DNA from 4 places in the Roseibium sp. AWQ4_290 genome. Region 1 is predicted to be linked to each of the others. Evidence: predicted binding sites of a transcription regulator. Region 1 holds the regulator's gene; each other region holds the start of a gene.

What was found. Region 1 encodes PhoB, which activates phosphate uptake and scavenging genes when phosphate is short. Its sites were predicted from a motif close to TGTCATNNANCTGTCAT; they were not measured.
Region 2: a site for PhoB is predicted at 2,643-2,659, ahead of olsB (l-ornithine N(alpha)-acyltransferase). Genes of this name have one in related genera too.
Region 3: a site for PhoB is predicted at 1,976-1,992, ahead of ppk2 (polyphosphate kinase 2). Genes of this name have one in related genera too.
Region 4: a site for PhoB is predicted at 2,462-2,478, ahead of ACXAH0_RS11165 (toxic anion resistance protein). Genes of this name have one in related genera too.

The regions. Positions count from the first base shown of each region.
Region 1 is NZ_JBSWYG010000030.1:21,219-25,157, reverse strand. It holds gene ACXAH0_RS23260 (GcrA family cell cycle regulator) at 444-986, shown strand; gene phoB (phosphate regulon transcriptional regulator PhoB) at 1,476-2,174, opposite strand; gene phoU (phosphate signaling complex protein PhoU) at 2,247-2,942, opposite strand; gene pstB (phosphate ABC transporter ATP-binding protein PstB) at 2,974-3,771, opposite strand; gene pstA (phosphate ABC transporter permease PstA) at 3,783-3,939, opposite strand, start outside.
Region 2 is NZ_JBSWYG010000013.1:88,811-92,749, reverse strand. It holds gene ACXAH0_RS14520 (transglycosylase domain-containing protein) at 1-1,233, opposite strand, end outside; gene olsB (l-ornithine N(alpha)-acyltransferase) at 1,565-2,497, opposite strand; gene ACXAH0_RS14510 (hybrid sensor histidine kinase/response regulator) at 2,811-3,939, opposite strand, start outside.
Region 3 is NZ_JBSWYG010000031.1:24,227-28,165, forward strand. It holds gene ACXAH0_RS23495 (Gfo/Idh/MocA family protein) at 1-803, opposite strand, end outside; gene ppk2 (polyphosphate kinase 2) at 931-1,839, opposite strand; gene ACXAH0_RS23505 (glycosyltransferase family 39 protein) at 2,063-3,577, opposite strand; gene ACXAH0_RS23510 (GtrA family protein) at 3,580-3,939, opposite strand, start outside.
Region 4 is NZ_JBSWYG010000009.1:142,872-146,810, reverse strand. It holds gene ACXAH0_RS11170 (substrate-binding domain-containing protein) at 1-1,237, opposite strand, end outside; gene ACXAH0_RS11165 (toxic anion resistance protein) at 1,250-2,329, opposite strand; gene ACXAH0_RS11160 (aminotransferase class I/II-fold pyridoxal phosphate-dependent enzyme) at 2,585-3,907, opposite strand.

The DNA.
Region 1 (3,939 bases):
GAGTGTGGCAGGGACTGGCGGTTTTCAGGGATTTCAGCTCCGGCAGGCTGGCTGCGGTGCACGCGCACACCGTCAGACCTGCACAAGGCCAAAACGCAACGTGCCGCCCCTGAGAGGCGGCACGTTGCGGTTCCGTTATACACTGGCCGCCCCATTATCTGTCAATGGGCCTGCGGCCAGGCCGCATACGTAGAGTCACCGGAACAGAATTCGTAAAATTCTCAATACCCTCGCCATACTTGGGGAAAAGTCCCTTCATCCCCAACTGGTTTGGGCCCAATGGTTGCCTCACAAATTAACGTTATTGTAATCTGTGACCAATCAGACACGACATCTCGTAAGGCAAATCACTCGAAGATACTAGATATGCCACACTTAGGCATGCACCAGCATGCTTAATACGGGGTTAATGGCCGCAGAGGCCGCAATAAAAGGTGCGGGCAATGAGTTGGACAAACGAACGGGTTGAACTCCTCAAGAAACTTTGGGGTGACGGCTTGAGCGCAAGCCAGATCGCTGGCGAGCTTGGAGGCGTCACCCGGAATGCCGTGATCGGCAAGGTTCACCGGCTTGGCCTGTCCGGGCGGGCAAAGACCTCAAGCGCAAGCACCAAGCCCCGTCGGCCGCGCTCTGCAACCGCCAGCAACACCAACACCAGCTCAGCTCCGAAGAAGCCGGCCCAGCAGCCGCCGCAAACAATTGGGGCGACGGCGCTCAAGGCGGATACAGCCCCTGCGCCCGTTGCAGAGATCAAGCCAGAGCCGGTGGCCGAACTGGTGGTGCCGATCTCCCAGCGTGCCACGATCCTGACGCTGACCGAGCGCACCTGCAAATGGCCGATCGGCGACCCGGCGACGGACGACTTCTACTTCTGCGGCCGCCAGTCCGAAGCCGGTGTTCCCTATTGCACCCATCACTGCAAGATCGCCTACCAGCCGGTCGCTGACCGCCGCCGCGACCGCAAAGTGATTGCGAAGGCCGGCTGACGCCCCACCTTCTTTTAAACGAGAAAAGCCCGCCATTTTGGCGGGCTTTTCAGTTTGAAGCGTGCTTTTATTTTCCAGCCCCCTACTAGGCCCCATGCCAACCTCACCCAAAAGGTCCCTATTGGAGTGGGCAAGTTCACCGGCAAGGAGAGGCACGCAGACCGGCCTGTTGGCCGTTCAAGCGGCGCAACGCAGTCCGGCGGGCCGGAGCAGGCCACCGAGGCCGTGTTTGAGGACTGTTCAGCTGCGTCCCAAGTTTTGAACGATAAACCATATCGCCCTGCAACCTGCTCCTTGACGAACAGTCCCCAAACACGGTCAGATCGGTTCCTATCTATTGAGGTTGGTAGGAGCCACCTTAAGCTACGACACGAGAGCGTTCCGCCGTGTCGCGCGTCTTGGACGAAGCCGCACATCACCCTGTGACCCGTTCCTTGCGGAACGCTCTCATGTCACGGTCGAATAGGGTCCTGTTTGGTGAGGTTGATATCAGCCGACAGCTGAAAACTGATCGTTGAAGGCGTAGCCCGCGCCGCGGACCGTGCGGATCGGGTCCTTGGCCTTGCCCCTGTTGAGGGCTTTGCGCAGACGGCCCACATGCACATCAACCGTGCGCTCGTCCACATAGACATCATGACCCCAGACACCGTCCAGAAGCTGCTCGCGGGAAAACACCCGCCCAGGCGACGTCATCAGGAACTCCAGCAGGCGGAACTCGGTCGGGCCCAGGTGGATTTCCTTGGTATTGCGCCGGACCCGGTGGGTTTCCCGGTCCAGTTCAATATCGCCGGAACGCAACATCGTGGAGACCACTTCCGGGCTGGCCCGGCGTAGGATCGCACGGACCCGCGCCATCAGCTCCGGCACGGAGAACGGCTTGACCACATAGTCATCTGCCCCGGTCGACAGGCCGCGGATCCGCTCCGCTTCCTCGCCCCGCGCCGTCAGCATGATAACCGGCAGGCGCTCGGTGTCCTCGCGGGTGCGCAGGCGGCGGCACAGTTCAATGCCGGACAGGCCCGGCAGCATCCAGTCCAGAAGCAGCAGATCCGGCAGGCTTTCCCGCAGGCGGATTTCCGCCTCATCGCCTCGGACACAGGAATCCACCTGATATCCTTCCGCTTCCAGATTGTATCTCAAGAGAAGGCTGAGCGGTTCTTCGTCTTCAACGATGAGGACCTTCGGCATTCGTTCTTGCTCCGTCTAGGCGGCCGGCGCCCAGGCGCCGGCCGGAAATTGCGCACTGTTTTTTGCAGAGGTTTATGCGCTGGTCGTTTCGTCGAGCTTTTCCCGCTCTTCCGGCAGACGCTCGCCTGTGACCATGAAGAAGACATTCTCCGCAATATTGGTCGCGTGATCCCCGATCCGCTCGATGTTCTTGGCGCAGAACAGCAAATGGACACATTGGGTGATCACCCGCGGGTCTTCCATCATGTAGGTGAGCAATTCCCGGAAAAGGGAAGTATAGATCGCGTCGACTTCCGCGTCCCCTTCCTGCACCCGGCGCGCCGCCTCGGCATCGCGCCGCGTATAGGCGTCAAGCACCTGCTTGAGCTGGGACAGGGCCAGCTCGGTCATGTGCTCGACCCCGATGGCCAGCTTTTTGGACTGGAGATTGCTATCGATGGCAATCACACGCTTGGCCACGTTCTTGGCCAGGTCGCCCACCCGCTCCAGGTCATTGGCGATGCGGCTGGCGGCAGTGATCTCGCGCAGGTCCTGCCCCATGGGCTGGCGGCGGGCGATCATCTCGATCAGCTTCATCTCCACGTCCTGATGCAACCCATCCAGGCGTTCATCGCCGGAAATGGTAGCCTTGGCCAGATCAAGATCCTGGTTGACCAGCGCATGCACCGCATCCGCGAACGCCCGTTCTGCAAGGCCGCCCATCTCGGCGACTTTGCCGGCCATGGCAGTCAGTTCCTCGTCATAAGCCGAGACTGTATGTTCAGACATCCTGTGTCCCCTTCAGATTTCGCAAATACGCTTAGCCAAAGCGTCCGGTGATGTAATCCTGCGTGCGTTTGTCCTGCGGGTTGGTAAAGATGTCTTCTGTCTGACCTTCCTCAACCAGAATTCCCAGGTGGAAAAACGCGGTGCGCTGAGAGACACGGGCCGCCTGCTGCATGGAGTGGGTCACGATCACGATCGTGTAGTTTTCGCGCAGCTCGTCGATCAGTTCCTCAACCTTTGCCGTAGCAATGGGATCAAGTGCAGAACATGGTTCATCCATCAGGATCACTTCCGGGCTGACGGCAATTGCGCGCGCAATGCACAGACGCTGTTGCTGTCCGCCGGACATGCCTGTTCCCGGCTCATCCAGCCGGTTCTTGACTTCTTCCCAAAGGCCGGCCTTCTGCAGGCTCGAGGCCACGATATCGTCCAGTTCCGCCTTGTTGCGGGACAGGCCGTGGATCCGCGGACCATAGGCAATATTGTCGTAGATCGACTTCGGGAACGGGTTCGGCTTCTGGAACACCATGCCCACCTTGGCTCGCAGCTGCACCGGATCGACCTTCGGATCGTAAATGTCTTCGCCGTCAATCTTGATGGAGCCTTCGACACGACAGATATCTATGGTGTCGTTCATGCGATTCAAGGTGCGCAGGAAGGTCGACTTGCCACAGCCGGACGGGCCAATGAAGGCCGTAACGGAACGCGGCTGGATTTCAATATCCACGTCTTTGATGGCATGGGTGTCGCCGTAATAGACCTGGACCTTGTTGGCGGAAATCTTGCTGTCGGTCATCTCTTTCGCCTGTTCAATCGTCGGCATCTCGTTCATCGGATCAATCCTTACCAGCGGCGCTCAAACCTGCGGCGCAGGATGATTGCGAGAATGTTCATGGAAAGAAGGAAAATCAGGAGCACAATAATCCCGCCCCAGGCCTTCTCGTAAAAGGCATAGTCGGCCCGGGCCGCCCAGGTGTAGATCTGGGCCGGCATGGCGGAG
Region 2 (3,939 bases), on a different contig from region 1:
CGCAGCGCGCAGGGCTGTTTCGGCGGACTGCTGCATGGCCGGATCGATGGTCGTGTCGACCACAATGTCCTTTTCGATTGAGCCGACAAAATGCGGCAGCACGTCCATCACGTAGTCGGCCACATAGTTCTCGCTTGCTGACGTGTAGCGGCGGACCACCTTGGCCGGAGCGGCCAGGGCGTTTTTGGCTTCATCTGCAGTAATGTAGCCCTCGTCATGCATGGCAGCCAGTACGAGCTGCGCCCGGTCCTCGGCCAGATCCGGATTGCGCGCAGGGGAATAGCGGGAGGGGGCTTTCAACAGACCGGCGATGGTCGCAGCTTCCGCGATCGTCAATAGGCGCGCCGACTTGCCGAAATAGCGCCGGGCGGCGGCATCCACCCCATAGGCACCGGAGCCGAGATAGACCCGGTTCAGATACATTTCGAGGATCTCGTCCTTGGAATATTCCGCTTCCAGCCAGAAGGCGAGCACCAGTTCCTGGATCTTGCGCTTCACGGTGCGGTCCGGTTCCAGAAACAGATTCTTGGCCAGCTGCTGGGTCAGGGTCGAGCCGCCCTGGGACACACGCCCGGCAGTCAGGTTGGTGTAGACGGCCCGCAGCAGGCCCACCGGGTCGACGCCGAAATGGGAGCGGTAGCGGCGGTCCTCAATGGCAATGACCGCATTGGGCAGATAGGGGGGCAGCTGTTCCAGCCGTACCGCCTCGCCGCCCGTGTCGCCGCGGTTGGCAATCAGATCTCCGTTTCCAGCCACAATTTTCACATTGGGGGGCCGGGCCGGCACTTGCCACTCGGAGGTCGGCGGCAGATAGGCGGCATAGTAGCCGACTACGCAGACCACGGCGATCACGCCCCAGATGCCAAGAACCGCGCTCCAGTAAAGACTGCGCTTGAACAGCCTGCCGACCACCGGGGGAATGCGCAAACGGAAGCCGCGCACACTGCTGCGCCGCTTTGCTCCGGACCGACTGCCCCGGCCTTTGCTCTGCCGGGGTTTTGTGCCCCGGGATCTGCCGGTTGCGGCTTTCGGTTTGGAGGGTTTTCCCGTCTTTTTGGCTGGTGCTTTCTTGCGGGTGCGGGCGCCGGCAGTCTTGCGTTTGGGTTTGGCACCGGATTTGGAGGCGGGTGCAGTTGGGCGGTCCTGCGGCCCAAGGCGCAGGTCAAGCAGAGTGCTGTCCGTTTCCCCGAAGGTCGGCTCAATCCGTGCCTGGCGTTTCGCCCGAGGCGCCATCGCTCATTCGTCCCGTCATCATGTCCGGTTGAAAACCGGTCCCCGGTGATGAAGATAGAATGCGGCAATTTAAGGGGGCGTTAAGGCTTCGCCCTTCCCGTGCAATTCCATAGTGCCAGATTCCGGCGGGCAGATCCGTCGCTTTGCTGATGGCAGTTTTTACGAGCCACCTGAATCTGAAGCTCGTCTCATTTCCCGGCACGCTCCGAACGAACTTCAGAGTAAAGAAGGTGACCAGCAAACCTATGTTTCTAATGAGGTTTTCGGAACTGAAATACGCGACGGCGCGCGTTGCAAAAATCAGGCGTATTTCAAGTCCACCACACCGGCATCAGCTTGCGTAACGGCTTGCGTCGGCGCCGTAGTAATTCACGTAGCGGGTGTTGAGTTCGCTGACCGGCATGATGATGAGAATGTCGGTGGTTCCGAACTGGTGGTCGATCACCGCGCCGTCGCCGATAAAGGCCCCGAGCCGCAGGTAGCCCTTGACCAGAGGCGGCAGGGCGCGCAGGGCGGCTTTCTGGTTGATGTCTTCAGAGGCGAGGCGGTTCATTTCCACATAGCGGTCCTGAACGGCCCGTGCACGCCATTCTTCTGGCGCGCGTGAGGCGTGATGCAGGAAGGAGAGCTGCTCTGCCAGTGCATCGGGCTGGGTGCCTTCAATGGAAGCACACCCAAGCATGACGTCGATCTTGTGCCGCAGCACATAGGACCAGATGCCGTGCCACAGCAGTTCAACCGTTTTTTTGTTGCGGTAGGGCTTGAGCACGCAGGACCGGCCCAGTTCCATAAACCGCTTGCCCGGATTGGCATCGATCAGGCGCTGGATATCATATTCGGCAGAGGTGTAGAAGCCGCCATGGCGATCGGCAATCTCCTGGCGCAGCACCCGGTAGGTGCCGACGATCTGCGGTTTCAACCGGCCCAGTTTGTTGCGTTTCAAGGATGCGTGATCCACGACAAGAAGATGGTCGCAATAGGTGTCAAACGGGTCCGCATCGCGCCGGGTTGCCTGGGTATGGGCATCGGCAATGGCGGACATTTCTTCATAAAAGACCTGATAGCGCAGCCGTTGCGCCTTTTTCACTTCCTTGAAATTGCGCGCCAGACGCACTTCCAGCGAGCCGATGCGGCCGAGCGTCTCGCCCGGTGTGTGGACTGGCGCTCCCGGGCGCATATGCGTTGAGGCCGCAGCGTCAGCGCGCAGAGCTGGCGAAAATTTGCGCACCAGTTTCTTCGGAGAAAAAAGTCCTTCACGCATCATGGACAGTCTACCCTCTTGCATTCCTTCAGCGGCACGTGGTCCGTTTCACAGCTTGCAAGCTGTTTCACGTGTCTTTTTACGTTCGCCGGTACAGGATCTCCGGCGCGGGCCCACATGCTTTAAACGCGTCCTAGAACACATCTTTCCTACAGCTGGATGACAGCCGGGTTGATTTCCGGATATCCCATCGCGGAAGTGTATATGAGCATTGGATAAGTGAAAACTGGAACATTGCCGCAGTCAGACCAAACCCCGGCCCCAGACCCGGATCTGCTCCGGCCGTGGTGGCCCTCAGGTTCAAAAGCAAGATCCTTTAGCGGGCGATGCTGTCGAGGGCCGCTGAAATGGCGTCCGCGGACAGGGGCTTGGTCAGATATCCGGCAGCCCCCATCTCTACGGCCTTGTCGCGGGCATCCTGCATCACATCGGCAGTGACGATCAGCACCGGTACGGGAGGACGCCCATGGGCCATCTCTTCTTCGCGGATCTTGCGGATCGCTTCAAACCCGTCGAGACCGGGCATGTGCAGGTCCATCAAGATGGCATCAAAGCCGCCGGAGGACGCCTCTGCGACCGCTGCCTCCCCATCGACCACCATCACCGGTACATGGCCGAGCTTGCGCAGCATGGCTTCGCTGAGCAGCCGGTTGATATCGTTGTCTTCAGCCACAAGCAGGCGCAGAGGCCGGGCGGGCGCCGCAGGGCGGCGCGCGGACGCTTCCGTGCTGACAGGATCGGCTCCGGCCTCCCAGGCATGGTCCTGGGCGGAGCCACTCAAGAGGCCGGAAAACACCTGAACCAGGGTCTCGATCCGCACTGGGCGGATCAGATAGGCGGCATAGCCGGCCGAGCGCAGATCCGCGAGCCGGTCCCGTTCGCCCGGTGAAATCAGCACTATGGCGGGAACCGGGCACCCGGCCAGCCGGGCGGAGGCCAGCCAGCCGCCGCTGTCCGACAGGGCCGCATTGTCGACCACCAGAAGATCTGCGCCCGCAAGCGCCTTTTCCAGGGTCGGGCTGCCGGGCACTTGAATGGAAACATCCGCCCGGTGGCGCTCCAGACGCCTGGCCAGCAGCGGGCATTCGATCCGGCTGTTGGTGACAAAGACGATGCTGCGGCCCGAAAGAGCCGCCAGACGCGGATCTTCGCTTTCGTTCAGGACTTCGGGAATAGGCAGGGTGACCCGGAAATGACCGCCGCCCTCTGCGCCGGGCCGGGCGGTGATCTGGCCGCCCATCAGCCGGACCAGACGCTGGGCAATGGCCAGCCCCAGTCCGGTGCCGCCGAATTTGCGCGCCGGGCCGTGATCCACCTGTTCGAATTCCTTGAACAACCGTTCCGCCTCGGCCTCGTCAAAACCGATGCCGGTATCACGCACATCAATGGCCAGAAAACTGCCGCCCACGGGATTGGGCTGGCCGGTCAGTTCAACTGCCACGCCG
Region 3 (3,939 bases), on a different contig from region 1:
TTGTCGAGGCGCAGCTTGACGGCCTCGCCTTGCGGCGCGTTGAAGGGGATGAGGATTTCCAGCCGCTTGCGCGTGCCCACAAGCTGGAGTCGCTGATACGGCGTCAGCTGCGTGGAGACGGTAAAGGCAAGCTGCCGCCCGCTGCCGAAATCCAGAAGTGCGCTGGTCAGGCGGTCCGTGCCAAAAGCCGGGTCCCGGTCCATCAGGGAGACCGCCCGCTGCGGTTCGGCGTCAAAGAAATACCGGCCTGCCAGCATGGTGTAGCAGCCGATATCCATCAGGGCGCCGCCGCCCATATCCGCCCGGTTGCGGATATTGTCCGGATCAGCGTTGAAATAGCTGAAAAAGCCCTGGATGGATTTCAGCTCACCCAGTTCCCCCGACCTGACAATCTCGCGGGCGCGGATCCATTGTGGATGGGCGCGCACCATGAAGCCTTCGGCCACCAGCCGGTCCTTGGGAAGCTCCAGCAGCGCCTTGGCCTCACGGGCGCTCAGGGCAACAGGTTTTTCGCACAGAACATGTTTGCCGGCGGCCACGGCCTGAAGGGTTACCGGCACATGCATGTGGTTCGGCAGCGGGTTATAGACCGCGTCAATATCAGGGTCGGCGAACAGTTCTTCATAGGAGCCATAGGCCTTGCCGATCCCTAGTGCCTCTGCGGCCTTGCGGCCACGGCCGAGATCGCGCGAGGCAATCGCCGCCGCCTGCCCTGTCCGGGATGCCTTGATGCCGGGAACAACCTTTTCCCGGCCGATTTTTGCAGTTGAGATGATGCCCCAGCGGACTTTGCTGCCGTTCATGATACTGCCTCCCGTGCCCCGGACCTCGCCGGTCTTGAAATCCTTTATATCTTGGTCTTGAGGTCGCATGAAAAATCCCGGCCCGCAAGGGCCGGGAGATCACGGTTGTGTCGTTGGGTCAAAGGCGTCAGAATTTCTGCGGAACGTAGAGGTGTTCGGGCAGCACTTTGCGCTCATAGTCCGGGTTGAAACGCCGCTCAGGCAGGGAAATCGGATCGTGGGGCACCTCTTCGTAAGGCATTTGTGACAGAAGGTGGCTGATACAGTTCAGCCGGGCCTGTTTCTTGTCATTGCCTTCCACGATGAACCAGGGGGCTTCAGGAATATTGGTGCGCTCGAACGTCTCTTCCTTGGCCTTGGTATAGTCTTCCCAGCGGATGCGCGATTCCAGGTCCATCGGCGACAGTTTCCACTGTTTCAAGGGATCATGGATGCGCATCAGGAAGCGCAGCTGCTGCTCTTCATCCGTAATAGAGAACCAGTATTTGATCAGCCGGACGCCGGAGCGCACGATCATGCGTTCGAATTCGGGGACATCGTTGAAGAACTGCTCCACCTGATCTTCGCTGGCAAAGCCCATCACCCGCTCCACCCCGGAACGGTTGTACCAGGACCGGTCAAACAGGACGATTTCCCCTGCCGCTGGCAGATGAGGCACATAGCGCTGGAAATACCACTGGCTCTTTTCCCGCTCGGTCGGAGCTGGCAGCGCAACAACCCGGCAGACCCGGGGGTTGAGACGCTGGGTGATCCGTTTGATCACGCCGCCCTTGCCGGCCGCATCCCGGCCTTCAAAGACAATGACGATCTTCTCCCCCGTATGCTGCACCCAGTCCTGAAGCTTGACCAGTTCCGCCTGCAGGCGGAGCAATTCATGGAAATAGGTGCTCCGGTCGATAGGGGACTTGTGCTTCTTGTCCGAAATGAACTGCAGGTCCCTGGCAACGAGACCGTCGTCAATTTCCATTTCCAGTTCTTCATCAAGGGAATCGGCCCATTCGGCCTCAACCCAGCTCTTTGCGCTGTCCTCGGTCATCCATCAGTCCTTATCAAAACTCACATCCATGAACCTCGGTCTGCCGCAACAAGAATGATGCCTTTCGGGCACATGCCGGTCAGTCTTGTGTCAACAGGCAGAGAGTCATCTCTCCCAGAGTGTGAACAGCTTAACCATGTAAGTTTTTTGACACTTTTGCCAGTTTGCTATGATCTGAGCACCCGGATCGCAGAAAGATCAGACAGGATGCGCCCGGCGTTGTCTATTGGACCGGCGCTTTGGCCACCTTGCCCGGAGGAATGATGACCCAGTTCACCCGGACGGGAGGGATGGCCGCCCCGGAGAGATAGCGGAAGGTCTGGCTGCCCTGGCGGACCGCCTTGGGATAATAGGCAAGCACTTCGTTGAGGGGCCGGTCCCTGTCGCCCCGCCAGACGATCATCAGGCCTTTTGTCTGCACATCCTCAAACGCAATCCAGGGGCTGAGACGGCGGCTGTGCAGATAGAACATGGAGGGCCGTCCGGGCGCATAGAGCGTGACATTTGCAGCGGACCACATGTCACCGGCCACATAGGCCAGATCCGTGCCCATCTCTGTGTGCCAGACTTTCGCCAGCGTTTCTGCAACCGCCTGGGCCGGATAGTGCATGCGGGTCTGTTTTTCCTTCCAATAGGGTTCGAGTACGGCCTGTCCGGCAAAGATGCCGAGGAAAAGCGCCTGAATGGCGAGGGCGGCGGCAAGGGCGCGTCTGGGGAAGGCCCACAGGCCCGGGAGGGCAGCGAACCTTACGGCAATGATCCCGGACAGGACAAACATCGGCGTGCCCCACATGTGCTCAAACTCGTTTCCGGTCAGCGCGGAGGCCAAGAGAACAACGGCCAGTGGCAGGAAGGCGAACCAAAGCAGGAACCGGTCGCCGGGCGGGGCCAGTGGCACGGCCTGGGCGGGCCGGTCGGAGCGGAAATGTTTGAGGCCCGCCCAGCCGAATCCGGTCAGACCGACAAGAAAGAGGCCTGCGTGGTTTCCGATTTGGGCTGCGAGGAAATTCAGCGGGTTGTAGACGTGACCGATCAGTGAAGACGCGGGTTTGCTGCGGCTGGCCGCATAGTCGAGGGTCAGGAAACCGGTTTTCAAAAGCCATAGGAAATGGGGCACCAGCAGAATGAGGCAGACCAGCGCACACAGCCAGGGGCCGGGCCGCCTGAGGAGCCGTCTGGCCTCTGCGAAGACCAGCATATAAAGCCCAATCGTGCCGATCAGAAGCATCACGAAATATTTCGTATACAGTCCGAAGGCTGCCACTATGCCCAGAAGCAGCCAGTCGCTCAGCCGGTCCTTCTCCAGAACACGCCAGAACAGCAGGATCATGCCGCTCCAGACCGGGATCTGCAGGATGTTTGGATTGAACTCCGGCATCGGCAGAGTGAAGTAGAAGGTGACGCTGGTCAGCACCAGCGCCCAGAAGGCTTGTTGCTGGTTCATGCCGAGACGGCGGGCGAGCTGCCAGATGAAGAAATAACCGAGACCGGCGGACAGGGCGCTTAGCCAGTAGCCCCCGAAATAATGGCCGCCGGACAGAAAGTAGGTTGCTTCCAGCAGCCAGGCCTGCATGGGGGGATGTTTGGTATAGCCGAGCTGAAGTTCCCGCCCCCAGGCAAAGCCTTCCACCACATCCAGCGGCGGGCCGGGAAAGGTCAGGCTGGGCACAAGGCCATAGAGCAGACAGACGCAAACAGCATAGAGCAAGGCCGCCTGCGCACCGGAAAGCTTTGTCATGGTCAGGGATCTTCAGGGGCAAGAGGGTCGGCGGCGGGATCTGCGGACCGGTGCGAAAAAGCCCAGAGCCGGGCGCCTAGAAACGAAAAGGCGGGCACAACCGCAATGGCCAGCCAGAGGCCGTAGATCTTCGGCCAGGGGGCAAAGGTGAGCCACAGCGCCAGAATTGTGGAATTCAAGGCAAAACCGCTCACCGAGATGATCAGGAAGCGGACAATGGTTTTCAAAAAGGTTCCGGCGCGTTTCAGGTGGCTGAAGCTCCAGAAATAGTGGCCGCTGAAGGAGACCGTGAAGGCGGCCAGAAACCCGCCAATGTTGGATGGGACCACCGGCAGCAGCCCGCTCTTGAAGAGTCCTGAGGC
Region 4 (3,939 bases), on a different contig from region 1:
GCGGGTTGCCGCTCGCGTCCTTCCGGTTCCGGACCCTGGAGGCGAATGGATAGACAAGGATCTTGTCCTTTGGGGACCATTGCACCAGTACTTTGCTGGCTTCTTCCGGGGTGAACAAAAATCCCATGGCTTGATTTAGCTGCTTGACGCCCTGGCCTTGCATGGATCCGGAAAAGTCCAGGCAGAGGGCGGTCAGGGACGGTTTGCGCAGGGCGCTTTGATAGAGATCCAAGGCCTGCCTGATCACGGCCGGTTCGGGTTTGCGGATGGCGGTTACCATACGTTCAGGATCAAAATTCCAGTCTGGCTCCTTTGGAGCTGAAATCTCCGGGCCTGCAAGAGGTATGCGCCGGCCGGTCTGGGCTATGCGCTTTGCGGTCGCCTCGGACTGCAGATAAGTCACAAGCTCTGTAAAGAAGGTTTCGACTTCCTTCCCGCGTCCGCGATCGACAAACCCGAGTGGAGAATCGGCAATTGCAACACCATCGGCCGGATAGACTGCGTAAAGAAGTTCATCGCCCGATTGCCGGAGCTGGTCATTGGTCTCCTTCAGCACGGCCTCATAGTTCCACATCGCATCGAAATGCGTGCCTTCGGCTGCAGATTTGACATAGAGATCGGCCAGCCAGCCGGAGGACCCGGAAGACCGGGCCACACCGGACAGCAGCTCGCTCACCGTGCGTTGCACATCGGGTTTGTCGAGATCGCCCGGTTCGATCACAGCGGAAGCCCCGCCAAGGGCACTCGACAGCATGGCGAGATAGGCGCTGGCGCCGGAATTTGACTGAGTTGCCGATGTCATCAGGAATTTGAGCTGGCCGGAGCGCACGGCTTTCAGAATATCGTCCATGCGGACATCGGTTCCGACCCAGCCAAGTTCCTGCGCCTTGGACGTGCGGACCCCGAGAATGACGGGCATTTGAGCAATGGAGGTGGCGTGTTTGACGCTGCGGCCGGTGTCGAACAGGTCGATCCACACGCTGGACGCCGGCCAGACCGCATCACTGTCGATGCCCTCCTGGCTGCCGAGCGCAAGGCCGATGTCCAAAGACCCTTGATAGGCAAAGGTACAGTCCATGCCGTTTTCGCTGCAGAATTCTTCCACGATGGGCTGCAGCACCCGGTTTTCCGAACCGGCAGTAATCTTGAACGGTGTGGCGGGGCCAACATTGCAGCTGGCAAGGGCGAGGCAAGCGACGGCCGTCAGAAAGCCGTTCAGATTCAGACGAAGGGGCATAAGCCTGCTCCCCTAGTTGGCGCTGGTCAGGGCGGATTTCAGTTCTGCAGTCATGGTCTCCATCTGCCGTTCTGCATCCGCGCGTTTCCGGCGGCCGTCCTCCTGAACGCGCAACACTCCCTGGATCGTGTCGATCAGGTCCGTGTTCGCCTGCTGAAGTGTTTCGATATCGACAATCCCGCGCTGGGATTGCTCTTCAATGGAAATCGCCTGATCCTTCATCATCTGGCTGGCTTCGCGGATCATCTGGTTCGTGGTGTCTGTCACCTGCTTTTGCATATCGAGTGCCGCTTTCTGCCGGTTGAGCCCGAGCAGAATAACCATCTTTTGTTTCCAGGCCGGAACGGTGAGGGTCGAGGTGGCTTGCAGGTTCTCAATCAGGGTTTCATCACCAGCTTGCACGATGCGGATTTGCGGCAATTGCTGGATACCGAGCTGGCGGGCTTGCTGGAGATAGAAGATCCTTTTTTCAAGCCGGTCGATCGCCTGAACCGCGTCCTGATAGGATTGGGCTTCCAGAAGGCCGTCATGGGAGCCAGTCTGTTCAGCGGCCGCTTTCAGCTTCGGCAGCTCTTCGCTCCGGTAGCGCTCGGCAAAGGCTTTGCCTGCCTCCACATGGGCATCCAGCTTCAAGATGGACTGCGTGGTTTCCTCATGCAGGTCATCCAGCATGGCAATGTCCCGCCGCAACGTGTCCTTGTGCTTGTCCAATTCCAGCCCGATCCGGTCGATCTGACCGGACACATCCTCAAATTCCTGCTTGAACCGCTCAAGTCTTGCTTTGGCGGAGCCGAAGATACGGGACAAAAACCCTTTTTGCTGCAGCGATGCAGGATCCAGGCTCTTGGCCTTCAGAAGAATGTCGCTGAGAAGCTGTCCGGTATCACCTATGTCCTTGTTGCGGATCTGGCCCAGAATACGGTCGGCATAGTCGGTCACGGACTTTTGGGCCCCATCGCCGAAAACCGAAATACCGGCTCGGTCGGACAAATCAATCCGCTCTCCGATCCGGGCAATCTCGGCAGGGTCAGCCTTGACCATCGGCAGGGTTTGCGATGGTGCCGCAAGAGGGGTCGGATCGGATGATGCCATTCAACGGGCCTTTCAAAACATAGATTTCAGCAATCTCAGATCGGATTTCTCACATATCTTTTCAAGCAGCGCTTGAAATGGGGGTGAGACTTTCTGCACCGTTCCAATTCGGCGCCAAAGTGTCAAGGTGATGTGATCGTTCGATGACACTCCTGTATCCGTGCAAAACTTTGCGAGGAAAACGGTTGTCCGGGCCGCAGGTGTTACGCCGAGTTCCGGAGCGCCTGGGGGCGCTAAGTTGCCCCTCAACTCCTCTCATTCATGGATAAAATGCAGCTGGTCAAAGCTCCGGCGCCAGTCCGCAACGCGCCCGGCCATGCCGGCCGGGTTGTTGGAGCGCAGGGCTTCGGCCACAAGCCTGGCCAGACGGGGCATGTCCTCAACCGTCATGCCCCAGCGCACAATCTCCGGTGTGCCGAGGCGCAATCCGTTCATGTCGCCGTCCACCGGGGCAAGGGGCAGGCCGATGCCGCAGGCCAGAAAGCCTGCCTGCCGCAGCTTCTTCGCAACATTTTGCCCGCCACCAAAGGCGGCAGCTTCCAGGGCGAACTGGTGGGAGGCCGTCGCGCCTTGGGAGGTTGTGAAGACCGGCAGGCCTTCCCCAGCCAGCGCGGCTGCAAGCGCCTTGGCTGTGGCGGCCATTTCCTGCGCATAGGCGGCCCCATGGTCTTGCCAGTCCAGAAGGGAGACGGCCAGGGCTGCGGATTTGGCCGCATCGAAATTTGCCGTCAGGCCGGGAAAGGCGATGGCATCGAGCCGCTCGGAGAGGCTTTGCTCATTGGTCACGATCAGCCCACTGGGCGGGCCGCCAAGGCTTTTATAGGTGCTCATGGTCATCAGATGAGCGCCTTCTTCCAGCGGATTGGCAAAGACGCCGCCAGCGATCATGCCGCATTGATGGGCCGCGTCGAACAGGACAAGAGCCCCTACTTCATCGGCGATCGCCCGGATCTCTGAGACCGGGTGGGGAAAGAGGTTCAGGCTCATGCCGATGGTGATGAGCTTGGGGCGCAGGTCCAGGGCCTGGGCCCGCAAGCCTTCCAGATCAACCGAATAACCATCCGCATCAACCGGCGCTTCATATATGTCCAGCCCATAAAGACCGGCGCAGCCAGGGGCATGATGGGTCACATGCCCGCCAATGCGCGCAGGGGGCGCGATAATCCTGTCTCCGGGTTTGGTGACCGCCATAAAGGCATAGAGATTGGCAAGGGCGCCAGAGGCTACGCGGATTTCCGCATAGTTGGCCTTGAACACCGCCCGGGCAAGTTCGGCGGCGATCACCTCGATTTCCTCAATGGCTTCCAGTCCGGTTTCGTATTTGTCCCCCGGATAGCCAAGCGAAGGCCGGGAGCCGAGACCGCTGGCCAGAAGCGCTTCTGCGCGCGGGTTCATCACATTGGTGGCCGGATTGAGATTGAAGCAGTCCTGCTCGTGGATTTTGCAGTTCTCCGCCACAAGCTGATCGATCCGTGCGGCGATCTGGCCGGAGGACAGCAGACGCAGGCTGCCGGTGATGTCATCAATGCGAGTGGCCACATCTTTAGGCAGCCAGGGTCTGAGGTCTGTTACGGGCATAGCACGGTCTCCAACAAGGTCGATGCAAGGGT